Regions from separate parts of the Stenotrophomonas sp. YJH_SMC_33 genome, predicted to be linked through region 2. Evidence: riboswitches for the same ligand, from Rfam matches in the RefSeq annotation. Region 2 holds a riboswitch; the other holds the start of a gene.
The links. A riboswitch is a leader RNA that binds a small molecule or an ion and turns the genes downstream of it on or off. The one in region 2 is predicted to bind glycine.

Region 1 (3,396 bases), on a different contig from region 2:
CGGTGACCAGTTCGTGCCGGCACGCACGGTGGTGTGGGCCGCCGGCGTGGCCGCTTCACCGCTGGCGCGCACGCTGGACGTGCCGCTGGACCGTGCGGGCCGCGTGCCGGTGCAACCGGACCTGACCCTGCCCGATCACCCGGAGCTGTTCGTGGCCGGCGACCTGGCCGCACTGAGCCAGGCCGACGGCAAGCCGGTACCCGGTGTGGCGCCCGCGGCCAAGCAGATGGGCAAGTACGTGGCCGAGGTCATCCGCGCGCGCCTGCACGGCAAGCCCGAACCCGGTCCGTTCAAGTACGCGGACTACGGCAACCTCGCCACCATCGGCCGCATGGCCGCGATCGTGCACCTGGGCCGACTGCAGCTGTCGGGCGTGCTGGCGTGGTGGTTCTGGCTGGCCGCGCACGTGTTCTTCCTGATCGGCTTCCGCAACCGCATCGTGGTGCTGCTGAACTGGGCCGTGGCGTACTGGAGCTACCAGCGCAGCGCGCGCATCATCTTCGGTGATGACCAGGACGACCGGCGACCGAAGCGCTAGGGCCGCACGCATGCTCCTGTAGCGCCGAGCCATGCTCGGCTGCACTTCGCGCGGTTTGCAGAAGCCGAGCATGGGCTCGGCTCTACGGCGCCTTCGGTTTCGGGTACCACAGTGCGTTGACGATTACCCAGCGCTGGTCGAAGCGCCCCATGTGGAAGTAGTCGACGAACCACGGGGTTTCCAGCCGCACCGAGGCCGCGTTGCCGGTCACGTCCAGCACCGTGCAGCGGCGGTCCCATTGATCCTTCGGGGTCTTCAACGCGCCCTGCTTCGTCAGCGAGACCAGTTCTTCCTTCGACATACGGCGCAGGCCCAGGCGTTCGTCGGGCGTATCGCCGAGGACCGCGCGCTTGGCCAGCTCCGGATGCAGGGAGCGGGCGACGCGCTGCGGGTCGGCCTCCAGCTGGCCGTCAACGTAATCGTGGCAGGTGGCTTCGATGGCCGCGAGGGTGGCCGGGTCGGCGGCGGGGCTCGTTGCTGCGGAAAGAGCGAACAGCAGGGCGATCGTGGACATCCGGGTCTCCAGCGCTGAGGGCTGGGCGATCATGGCATGTGCAAGCCGCATCCACGCATGGCGTGGATCTACTGTAGAGCCGGGCCCATGCTCGGCTTCACCATCAGGCAGCAGCAACAACAGCCGAGCGTGGGCTCGGCTCTACAGAAGCGCAGGATCCGGGGCCTGCAGCCAGGCCAGCTTGCGTTCGCGCGGCTGCTGCTTGAGCTGCCATTCGGCCCGTGACGCGGCGGCCCGGTCCGGGTACTCGCGCACGGCCAGCACGCGCAGCGGTGGCCGCGCCCGGGTGTAGCGCGCGCCCTTGCCGGCCTGGTGGGCGGCGAAACGCGCGTCCACGTCGGTGCTGATGCCAGCGTAATAGCTGCCGTCGCGGCATTCGAGCAGGTACAGGAACCAGGGGCGGAGGGACGGAGTCATGCCCGGATTATGCCGTGCTGCACTGCAGCGGATATACTGGCGCCCGAATGCAGGAGAGAGGCGCCGCGCTGGCGCCCGCCGAAGGCGCAGGCTCCCATGATCGCTCAGGCCGGTGGGCTGGAATCCCACCAACCATGCATTCGACTCGCCGAGCTGGAGAGAGGTCACCGGGCACGCCTGGGACGATCCGCCGAAGGGGCACGCGGCCCATGCCGCTGAACTCTCAGGCAAAAGGACAGCGGGAGCGGCACCGGTCATCGTCATCCCGTCATTGCGCAGGCAGTGGCGGTAGTCGCGCATGGCCGGCCCCACCGCGCCCGGAGCCTGTCCCATGCTGCTGTCCGTCATCTACCTGATTGCCATTTCCGCCGAAGCCATGACCGGCGCACTGTCCGCCGGCCGCCGCCGCATGGACCTGTTCGGCGTGGTCATGATCGCCTGCGTCACTGCCCTCGGTGGTGGTTCACTGCGCGACATCCTGCTTGGCCATTACCCGCTGGGCTGGGTGAAGCATCCCGAGTACCTGGGTTTCACCGTGTGCGCGGCGCTGATCGCCACCTGGGTGGCGCGCTGGATGCACCACTTCCGCCGCACCTTCCTGGTGCTCGATGGCCTGGGCCTGATCGCCTTCACCCTGATCGGGTGTTCGATCGCGCGTGAGGCCGGCCATGCGATGCCGATCGTGCTGATCGCCGGCATGCTGACCGGTGCCTTCGGCGGCGTGCTGCGCGACATCCTCTGCAACGAGGTGCCGCTGATCTTCCAGAAGGAGCTGTACGCGATCATCGCGCTGCTGACCGGCGCGGCGTATCTGTTGCTGCTGCACTGGGGCGTGGCCGACGCCACCGCGATCCTGTGCTGCCTCGGCGGCGGCTTCGCGTTGCGCCTGCTGGCGATCCACTACCGCTGGGAAATGCCGAAGTTCGTCTATCACGACGAAGTGCATTGAGGTTCGCGTTCTCCACGTCGCCCAGCGCTTGTTGCCGTGTTGCGTTGGGACGCTGTCTCCAGCGCCACGGCGCCCATCTGGTCCCTCAGTGGCGGACCACGAATCCCCCCGAGCGCCCACTGGACGGCGCCCGCAGCTCTTCATCGAATGCATCCTTGATCGCGTTGATCGCCGCGCCGCGGTCCATCCCGCCACTCACGACCAGAGCATCTGCGACATGCTGGGCGACGTCTGCCAGGATGCGTCCCCACGCATGCTCCTCTCGAATGCCAGGACGATCGCCATACAGGCCAACGTTCAGCGAAGCATGCAATCCCCGTTCGGCAATCCACACGCGGATCATCTCGATGGAATCCTCATCGCGCTGTGCGCCTTCTGGAATGATCAGTTCTTTCATGGCTGCGGCCACCAAACAGGAAGTGGCATTGTGACGTGACCTGGAGCGTACGTGGAGCGGATCTTCTACAAAGCCCCGCGCTTCGCGGGCTCGACGCTACATGAAGGCCCCATCCATCGTTCTCACCACCCCGGCGATGTACCTGGCGCTGTCGCTCATGCGCAGCGCCAGGCGCATCGCCGGTGCAGATGGGCCGGTCTCCAACTCCGACCGGCCCTGATCGCGGCCGCACCCCCGCAGGCGCTGGCCGCCATCCACACACGTGCCGCACTCAGGCGGCTTCCATCAGGCGGCTTCGGACACCTTCACTTCACGGCGGGCGCGCACGGCCGCGGCCAGCCGCTCCAGCACCGTCACGGTGGTGTCCCAGTCGATGCAGCCATCGGTGATGCTCTGCCCATAGACCAGCGGTTGGCCTTCCACCAGTTCCTGGCGGCCACCGACCAGATGGCTCTCGATCATCACGCCCACGATGCGCTGTTCGCCGTCTTCCAGCTGAACGGCGATGTCCTCGATCACCTTTGGCTGGTTTTCCGAGTTCTTCAGGCTGTTGGCGTGGCTGGCGTCGATCATCAGGCGCG
Region 2 (3,396 bases):
CTTCAGCGCCACCTCGAACAGGCGGTAGGTCTGCTGCGCAGCCATGGGGGAACCTCATGCAACGACATCGGATCGGCTGGCTGTCGTGCATCCACGCACCGGCTGGCTGGAGTCCCCAGCCTAGTCCGGTCGTTCCTCGCCGCAAGCGTTACGGGCATCGCGGCGTGCCCTACCCCTGCGCGCTGCTCAATCGCCCGTGCAGGCTGCCTGCGCCGCGCGCTCAAGCCGGTGCTCCCAGTACCAGAACACGAAGCCGGCGCCAAAGAACGCGGCCTGGCCCAGCGCCAGGTGCAGCGGGCTGGCACTGAGCAACGGCGACACCACGCCGGCCACCACGGTGCTGATCATCAGCTGCACGAAGGCCTGCAGCGACGAGGCCAGGCCGCGCTGGTGCGGATACATGTCCAGCACCGCCAGCGCCAGGATCGGGAAGATCAGCGCCATGCCCATGCCGCCCAGGAAGATCGGCAGCACTGCCCACGGCAACACGAACTGCGGCGACAGCGCCACGTAGCCGACATTCAGCAGCGCCGACAGCGCGCACAGGCTGAAACCGATGGCGACCTGGCGGGTGGGCGTGGTGTGCCCGGCCATGCGCCCGGACAGGAACGAGCCGGTGGTCATGCCGCCGATGGTGGGGATGAACAACCAGGCGAAACCGCCCTCGCCCAGGTGCAGGTGCTGCATCACGAACACCGGCGCCGACGAGATGTACAGGAAGATGCCACCGAAGCCGATGCTGCCGGCCAGCGCCAGGCGCAGGAAGCGCGGGTTGAAACCGATGCGCACGTAATCGCGCATCAACGCGTGCGGCGACAACGGCACGCGCGCTTCGACCGGATGGGTCTCCGGCAGGTAGCGTGCAGTGGCCGCCAGCAGGGCCAGCGCGAACACCACCAGGAACCAGAAAATCAGCGGCCAGCCGGCGCCACTGAGCAGGATCCAGCCACCGATGATCGGCGCGATGGCCGGGGCGATGCCGAACAGCATCGACACCTGGCTCATCAGGCGCTGCGCGTCGTGGCCATGGTAGAGATCGCGGATCACCGCGCGGCCGACGATCATGCCGACACCCGCCGACAGGCCCTGCAGCGCGCGGAACGCCAGCAGCGTGGCCAGATCGGTGGACAGCGCACAGCCGACCGAGGCGCCGACGAACACCACCAGGCCACCGAGGATCACCCGCTTGCGCCCCCACGCATCGGACAGCGGGCCATGCGCCAGGCTCATCAGGCCATAGAACAGCAGGTACACGCTGATGGTCTGCTGCACCGCCACCTCGTCCACCGACAGGCGCTGCGCCAGCTGCGGGAACGCGGGGAAGATGGTATCGATCGAGAACGGGCCGAACATGGCCAGGCCGGCAAGCAGCAGGGCCATGCGGCGGGTGGAGGGAGCAACGGCGGCGGTCATGAAGGAAGCGTCCGGCAGGGCCATGCGCGGCACGCACGGCGGGCGCCGGTCCCGCTGCAACGGGGACGGCGCCAGATGAATTCGGGTATCCGCCCATCATAGGTGGGGATTGCGCCCGATGCCATGCAGCGGTGCACAAAACGCACGGCCGGGCCATCGGCCATTCAGCCGCGGGCCCGCGCCGGGGCGCGGCCAGCGGGCCCGCAACGGGCTATAATCGGCGGGCAACACGGTGGGAGAAGCGGAACACCGCTGCCGAAGGCGCAACGCCCGTAATCGCTCAGGCCCGATACCACCCGTAACAGAACTCTGGAGAGACCGGTTCGATCCGGCGCCGAAGGGGCACGAAGCCGCGGTTTTCCGCGCTTCCAAACTCTCAGGCAAAAGGACAGAGGGGCGCCCCGCAGACCGCCGACCGGCGGCTTGTGCCCGTGCGTGTGCCCTTTCCTGACGGATCCTTCGCCATGTCCCAGAACACCCCTTCCCTGCGTGAGCTCGAGCACCACAATGCGTTCGTCGAGCGCCACATCGGCCCCAACGATGCCGAGATCGCGCAGATGCTCGACGTCGTCGGCCACGCGTCGCTGGATGCGATGACCGATGCCATCGTGCCGGCCAAGATCAAGTCGCCGGCGCCGCTGGCGCTGCCGGAGTCGATGACCGAAGTGCAGGCACTGGCGAAGATCCGTGCGATCGCCGACAAGAACACCGTGCTGCGCAGCTTCATCGGCCAGGGTTACTACGGTACCCACACGCCGAACGTGATCCTGCGCAACATCCTGGAAAACCCGGCGTGGTACACCGCCTACACCCCGTACCAGGCGGAAATCTCGCAGGGCCGCATGGAAGCGCTGATCAACTTCCAGACCCTGTGCGCCGACCTGACCGGCATGGAGATCGCCAACGCCTCGCTGCTGGACGAAGCCACCGCCGCCGCCGAAGCGATGACCCTGGCCAAGCGTTCGGCCAAGTCGAAGTCGGACACCTTCTTCGTGCACGATGCCGTGCACCCGCAGACCCTGGAACTGCTGCGCACCCGCGCCGAGCCCATGGGCATCGTGCTGCGCGTCGGCACCCCGGCCGAGGCACTGGAAGCAGAAGCCTTCGGCCTGCTGCTGCAGTACCCGGACACCTTCGGCCAGGTCGGCGACTACAAAGCGCTGGTCGATGCCGTGCACGCACGCGGCGGCCTGGTGGCCGTGGCCACCGACCTGCTGGCCCTGACCCTGCTGGCTGCCCCGGGCGAATGGGGCGCGGACATCGTGGTCGGCAACAGCCAGCGTTTCGGCGTGCCGTTCGGCTTCGGTGGCCCGCACGCCGCCTTCATGGCCTGCCGTGACGCCTACAAGCGCTCGATGCCGGGCCGCCTGATCGGCGTTTCGGTCGATGCCCAGGGCAATCCGGCATACCGACTGACCCTGCAGACCCGCGAGCAGCACATCCGCCGCGAGAAGGCCACCTCCAACATCTGTACCGCACAGGTGCTGCTGGCAGTGATGGCCTCGATGTATGCGGTCTACCATGGCCCGGAAGGCCTGACCCGCATCGCCCGCCGCACCCACCGCCTGGCCGCCATCCTGGCAGCGGCACTGCGCAACGCCGGCGTACAGGTCGGTGGCGACTTCTTCGACACCCTGCACGTCACCGGCGTGCACGCCGATGAGATCCACGCCAAGGCACGCGCCGCAGGTTACAACCTGCGCGCGATCGACAGCGACTCGGTCGGCATCAGCCTGGACGAGACCGCCACCCGCGCCGACGTGGTCGCGCTGGCCGCCGTGTTCGGCGCGCAGGCCGACATCGATGCGCTGGACGCAAGCACCGCCGACGCGCTGCCGGCCGGCCTGCTGCGCCAGTCTGCGTTCCTGACCCATCCGGTGTTCAACACCCACCACAGCGAGCACGAACTGCTGCGCTACCTGCGTTCGCTGGCCGACAAGGACCTGGCGATGGACCGCACGATGATCCCGCTGGGTTCGTGCA

Region 1: it holds a riboswitch for glycine, as region 2 does, so the genes downstream of both, AC5P9W_RS01940 (trimeric intracellular cation channel family protein) here and gcvP (aminomethyl-transferring glycine dehydrogenase) in region 2, are expected to answer to the same signal.

Annotation. Positions count from the first base shown of each region.
Region 1 covers NZ_JCAFVJ010000001.1:404,688-408,083, forward strand. Annotated here, with positions in the region: gene AC5P9W_RS01925 (NAD(P)/FAD-dependent oxidoreductase) at 1-538, shown strand, start outside; gene AC5P9W_RS01930 (nuclear transport factor 2 family protein) at 621-1,052, opposite strand; gene AC5P9W_RS01935 (GIY-YIG nuclease family protein) at 1,194-1,469, opposite strand; glycine riboswitch at 1,510-1,599, shown strand; glycine riboswitch at 1,613-1,718, shown strand; gene AC5P9W_RS01940 (trimeric intracellular cation channel family protein) at 1,801-2,418, shown strand; gene AC5P9W_RS01945 (DUF5076 domain-containing protein) at 2,504-2,815, opposite strand; gene AC5P9W_RS01950 (3-deoxy-7-phosphoheptulonate synthase) at 3,101-3,396, opposite strand, start outside.
Region 2 covers NZ_JCAFVJ010000013.1:73,754-77,149, reverse strand. Annotated here, with positions in the region: partial or broken gene AC5P9W_RS17190 (siderophore-interacting protein) at 1-45, opposite strand, end outside; gene AC5P9W_RS17185 (multidrug effflux MFS transporter) at 187-1,413, opposite strand; glycine riboswitch at 1,713-1,815, shown strand; gene gcvP (aminomethyl-transferring glycine dehydrogenase) at 1,878-3,396, shown strand, end outside.